Regions from separate parts of the Lactimicrobium sp. genome, predicted to be linked through region 1. Evidence: predicted binding sites of a transcription regulator. Region 1 holds the regulator's gene; the other holds the start of a gene.
What was found. Region 1 encodes Rex, which represses fermentation and respiration genes when NADH is low (regulators of the CRP and FNR family bind a similar motif). Its sites were predicted from a motif close to GTGAANNNNTTCAC; they were not measured.

Region 2: the regulator Rex is predicted to act here: its motif matches at 1,974-1,987, upstream of SOI44_RS06665 (flavocytochrome c).

Annotation. Positions count from the first base shown of each region.
Region 1 is NZ_JAZHUW010000027.1:24,315-27,483, reverse strand. It holds gene tsaB (tRNA (adenosine(37)-N6)-threonylcarbamoyltransferase complex dimerization subunit type 1 TsaB) at 1-26, shown strand, start outside; gene rimI (ribosomal protein S18-alanine N-acetyltransferase) at 35-490, shown strand; gene tsaD (tRNA (adenosine(37)-N6)-threonylcarbamoyltransferase complex transferase subunit TsaD) at 468-1,481, shown strand; gene SOI44_RS07535 (redox-sensing transcriptional repressor Rex) at 1,540-2,157, shown strand; gene asnS (asparagine--tRNA ligase) at 2,170-3,169, shown strand, end outside.
Region 2 is NZ_JAZHUW010000021.1:23,899-27,067, forward strand. It holds gene SOI44_RS06665 (flavocytochrome c) at 52-1,956, opposite strand; gene SOI44_RS06670 (acyl-CoA dehydratase activase-related protein) at 2,171-3,169, shown strand, end outside.

The DNA of each region.
Region 1 (3,169 bases):
CATCCACTGCTTATCTTGTCAAATGATACGGTCAATGGTTGATGCGGATATCGATGCCGTCACCACTCTGGAAGAACAATTATTTCCGGGTGACTGCTGGGACCGCAGGCAGTTTCTGTATGAGCTTCATGAAAATCCATTTGCCAGATTGTTTGTCATTGAAAATGATGATGGCATCGTGAATGGCTATTGTGATTTGTGGATTATGTATGAGCAGGCCCAGGTTGCCAATATTGCCGTATCCGCTTCCTGCCAGAGGCAGGGGCTTGGCCAGCTGCTCATGGACCATATGTGTGCGCAGTCTCTGGCGCAGGGATGTGAATATCTGAGCCTGGAAGTGCGTCTGTCCAATCAGGCCGCCGTGCATTTATACGAAAAAAATGGTTTTATCAAAGCATCAAAGAGAAAAGGCTACTATTCAGACGGGGAAGATGCCTGGCTGATGGTAAAGCCGGTAGGAGGTTCAAATGACACTGATTCTTGCAATTGAGACAAGCTGTGATGAGACAGCCTGTGCCGTCGTTCGAGACGGGCGTGAGATCCTTTCCAGTATTGTCTCAAGTCAGATAAATGTACATACACTGTATGGCGGCGTTGTGCCTGAAGTTGCCAGCCGCATCCATGTTGAAAATATTTCAGCAGTCATTCATGAAGCTGTCCGCAGAAGCGGCGTCACCATGGATGATATCGATGCCATTGCCTATACACAGGGACCTGGTCTGATCGGATCCCTGCATGTCGGCGTGCAGGCTGCCAAGACACTTGCCTGGGAATTCCATAAGCCGCTTGTGCCGATCAATCATATGACCGGCCATATCTATGCCAACCGGTTTGTAGATACGCTGGAATTTCCACTGCTGGCTCTGGTTATTTCCGGCGGCCATTCACAGCTGGTATGGATGAAGAACGACTGGGATTTCAAGGTGATCGGTACAACCTGGGACGATGCCATCGGTGAAGCCTATGACAAAGTATCACGTGTGCTGGGCACCGGATATCCGGGCGGCCCGGTCATTGATAAGATGGCAAAGCTTGGCCATCCGCACTATGCACTGCCAACACCACACGTACAGGGTAAATATGATTTCTCTTTCTCCGGCCTGAAAACAGCTGTATCACAGCTGATCCAGCGTGAAGAGAAAAAGGGCAATCCGATCATCAAGGAAGATGTTGCCTATGCCTTCCAGGAAGCTGCACTTGGCTCCATGGTTGAGAAAACATTGAATGCCGTTGCGGATCTGCATCCGAAAACAGTTGTTCTGGCTGGCGGTGTAGCCGCAAATTCCCGCCTGCGTGAGCTGATGAAAGAAAAGATGACAAAATTCCCGGAAGTCAAACTGATTATTCCGGGTATCAAGTACTGCACGGACAATGCCGCCATGATTGGTGCAGCAGGCTATGTTGCTTATCAGCACCATTTGTTTGGTGACTTCACCGCCTCAGCAGATCCAAGTCTGGAAATGCCGGGTGAAGGTGAGTGAAAAACGATAATAAATTCACAAAGTGCTGAAAAAGTGTTATGATATCCGCGGTGATATTATGACAGATTATGTAGTACCAAAGGCAACATTACAGCGCTATCCTGTCTATCTGAAGGCTTTGCGGAAACTGAAGAACAATGGCTGCGACCGCATTATGTCCAAGGAGCTTGCGGATTATGTCGGCATTGAATCAACGACAATCCGGCGTGATTTCAGCTTTCTTGGCAAACTGGGCAAGCAGGGATATGGATATGATGTCGACAAGCTCATCAGTATTTTCTCGGAACAGCTCGGTGTGAACTTTGATGAAAAAATTATTCTGATCGGTGCCGGAAATCTTGGCAAGGCTCTGCTGAACTACAACAACTGGAACCATGTCGTTGGTGAGATTGTATGTGCATTTGATATTGCACCGCAGAACATCAAGGCATCTGTGCCCGTGTATGATATCAAGGATCTTCATGAGAAAATGCCTAAAGGATGCCGGATCGCCATCCTGTGTATTTCACAGAGTGTGCAGGAAACGGTAGATCTGCTGGTAGCCAACGGTATCCGTGGCATTGTGTCCTTTGCAATGGACCACTTTTCAGTGCCTGCCGGCGTTTTTGTAAAACAGGTAGATGTTGTCTCATCCATCCAGGAACTGGTGTTTGAGGCCAATTTAATGGAAAAATAAGGGGAATGAATTATGCCAACAGAAATGAGTGTGCGTGAGCTCTATGAGCTGACTGCTGAAGGATCACAGCTTGAAAAAGATCAGGTTGAATATGTACAGCTGCAGGGATGGATCCGTTCCAACCGCAGTGGCAAGGCAGTTTCGTTTATCGCTTTGAACGACGGTACGTATCTTGCCAATGCACAGGTTGTTTACAGTGCAGACAGTCTGTCCAACTATGAGGAAGTATCCCACTATCTGACAGGTACGGCAGTCTCTGTGATCGGCCGCTATGTTCTGACACCAGACAACCGCCAGCCGTTTGAAGTACAGGCAACAGAGATTGATCTGGAAGGTGCATGTGATGCGTCTTATCCGCTGCAGAAGAAGCGCCACACATTTGAATATCTGCGTGAGATCGGACATCTGCGCCCACGTACAAATACCTTTGAAGCTGTCTTCAGAGTCAGAAGCTGTCTGGCAATGGCCATTCATGAATTCTTCCAGAACCAGGGCTTTGTCTATGTCAACACACCGCTGATCACAGGCAATGATGCCGAAGGTGCAGGTGAAACATTTACGGTCACAACCCGTACCGATGGCAACTGGGAGAAGGACTTCTTTGGTAAGCATGCCTCATTGACTGTTTCCGGCCAGCTCCATGCTGAAGCCTATGCAATGGCATTCCGCGATGTCTACACATTCGGACCTACGTTCCGTGCTGAAAACTCCAATACCACAACCCATGCGGCTGAATTCTGGATGATTGAGCCGGAGATGGCATTTGCAGATCTGGATTATGATATGGCTGTCATTGAAGACATGGTGAAATACTGCATTACATATGTCTTTGACAACTGCAAGGAAGAGATGAAGTTCTTCAATGAACGCATTGATAAGACACTGATTGAACGTCTCGAGCATGTGCGCTCCTCACAGTTCCGTCAGATGCCTTATACAGAAGCCATTGAAATTCTTGAAAAGCACAAGGATGAATTCGAGAATAAGAATATTTTCTGGGGCATGGACCTCA
Region 2 (3,169 bases), on a different contig from region 1:
ACAAATACAAAAAAAGCTGTCTGGAATCATCCAGACAGCTCATGGGTTCAATTACTTGGTGTAATCAGCCGCACTCTGGCCAGCAATTCTGCCGAAGACAACGAAGTCCGCAACAGCATTTCCACCCAGACGGTTGGCACCATGCACACCGCCGGTAACTTCACCTGCAGCGAACAGGCCCGGGATCACAGAACCGGAAGTATTGATGACCTCAGCAGAAGTATCAATCTTCAGGCCGCCCATGGTGTGATGAACGCCCGGCTGTACCTTGATGGCATAGTACGGAGCCTTGTCCAGCTTATTGGCAAAGGTTGTACGGTTGAAATCAGGATCGCTCTTGTTTTCAACATCTGTATTCCAGGTGTTCATTGTCTCAGCAAATGTGGATTCATCAACACCCATTGCCTTGGCCAGATCCTCATAGGTATCACCCTGTACTGTGTAGCCGGAATCAATGTAGCCCTGAATGACAGCAGAAGCATCAACCATGTTCTGGTCAATGATCAGCCATGCGGCACCGCCGGTCTGAGAATTCTCAGCTGCAGAAACGGCATCACGTGTACCAACTTCATCGGTGAAACGCTTACCTTCTGCATTGACCAGAATCGCACCATCGCCACGCAGACCTTCGGTAATCAGATGTGCGTTGCCATCATCATCAACGTGAACCGTCGGATGCAGCTGAATCTGCTTCATATCAACAGTTGCGGCATCAATGCCCTCAGCCGTAGCCATGGTAATGCCCTGGCCTTGTGCACCCGGTGCATTGGTTGTGATGTAGCCCTTGAGATCCGGATTCTGCTCAGCAACCATGTCATTGTTGGCACCGAAGCCGCCAGTTGCCAGAATGACAGCCTTGGCATTGACAGTAACCTTGTTGCCGGACTTACCTTCTGCCTCAACACCTGCAGCCTTGCCATCCTTCATCAGGATCTTGTTGGCTGTTGTATCGTAGTAAACCTTGACGCCAAGATCTTCAACATTCTTCTCCAGAATCGGAACAACATAGGCACCAACAGCAGTTGTCTTGCCTTCTGCGTTGACCGGACGGTGGATACGCTTGACAGAAGCACCGCCGAACTGGCCGACACTCTTGAGATCAGCACCGATCGAAGACAGCCACTCAATGGAATCTGCGGAGTTCTCACACAGAGTCTTGACCAGGGCAGGATCATTGATGCCCTTGCCGCCGATCATTGTATCCAGCTCGAACAGCTCAACAGAATCGAAGTAGCCAGTCGGATTTGCCTGGTAGGCATCCCACTGCTCCTGTACTGTCTTAGCCAGATCTGTAATGGTCTGGTTATCGGCATACTTGCTGGCAGCCGTATCCAGTGTCTTCTGAACACCGGCAGCCTCACCGAATGTATTTTCATCCTGATAGGATGTCTTGGCAGCGTTCATACCACCGGTGGAACGAACGGAGTTTCCGCCTGCTGCATCCTGGCTTTCCAGAATGACAACAGATCTGCCCTCATTGGCAGCCACAATGGCCGCTGTCATACCAGCACCGCCGGCACCAACAATGACGACATCCGCATCTTCGGTGACATCCTCAGCTGCAGCGGCTGTCGCTGCTGTCTGATAGTCATCCGGATTCAGGCCGGCAGACTTCAAAGCTGCGGCTGCTGCTTCCTTGATGGCATTGGATGTAATGGTGGCACCAGAGACAGCATCCACATTCAGTGTATTGCCGGATACCATCTCACCAGGCAGCTTGTCAATTGCCTTGGAGCCAATCCCCTGGGTCTCGTCCGGTCCATCTGCCTTCACATCCGTAATCACAGAATCCTTCAGGGTTACTGTGACAGTAACTGTGCCGCCGTTGCCTTTGGCTGTTCCCGTAAAATCACCGGAAACACCCTTGCTCTTGGCACAGCCAGGAATCGCGCCCAGAACCAGAGCCGCCGCAAAAAGACCGACGGTTCCAAGTCTGAAACCATGTTTCTGATCCATACTCTTCCTCCCATTTAGTGTGAATTTTCACACGCGTAAATAGAATAGCATGGGCTTGCTGAAATAAAAAGCTTTTCCACACGTGAGTTACTCGTAACAAACTGTTCGACAATGTTACGCCTTTGTTTATGCAAGCGGTCTCTGAAATTGACTCTTTCCTTAATATCATTAAAATTAGGTTGTTTTGCTATGGATTGCATACAGGAGGATTTGCATGAGAGTTGGTCTGGATATTGGCTCAACAACCATTAAATGCGTCGTTCTGAATGAACAGAATCAGATTGTAGCTTCAAGCTATGAACGCCACTACAGCCACATTCTGGAAAAAGGAGAAGAAATCCTGTCCAGAATCGTTGATAAATATCTGCCGGATGGCAAAGCCATTCTGGCAATTTCCGGATCTGCCGGCATGGGTCTTGCCGATGCCTGCCAGGTTCCCTTTGTACAGGAAGTCTTTGCTGAACGCGTGGCAGCCAACCGTCTCAACCCCGGCACGGACTGCATCATTGAGCTTGGCGGTGAAGATGCCAAGATTCTGTTTTTGACCAATGGCACCGAAGTCAGAATGAACGGTTCCTGTGCCGGCGGTACGGGTGCTTTCATTGACCAGATGGCAACCCTGCTCAAGATGGATGCCGGCCAGATGGATGAAGCCGCCTGCAAGGCAGAGCGCACCTATACCATTGCCAGCCGCTGCGGCGTCTTCGCCAAATCCGACGTACAGCCATTGATCAACCAGGGGGCCAAGACCGGTGATATCGCCGCTTCCATCTATCAGGCGGTTGTCAATCAGACCATTGCCGGTCTGTCTCAGGGCCGTCCCATTCAGGGCAATATTCTCTACCTTGGCGGGCCTCTGACATTCTCAAAATGTCTGCGCAATAGTTTTGACAAGACTCTGCATGTCAAAGGCACATGCCCGGAAAACTCCCTGCTGTATGTCGCCCTTGGCGCCGCATATTATGCCGATGAAGAGCTTGATCTCAACACAGTCATCAAAAATCTTTCTGAATACAGCGGCAAGGCGAAATTTGCTTCCCTGCCTCCGCTGTTTGAAAGCCGTGAAGAATACTGGGATTTCCATAACCGCCATGCCAAGGCTGCTGTACCCCGGGTTCCCTTTGATGAAACCTGCGGACCGGTGCATATTGGCATCGATGCCGGCTCCACAACCATCAAGATTGCCGTCATCAACCAGAAAGGCGAACTGCTG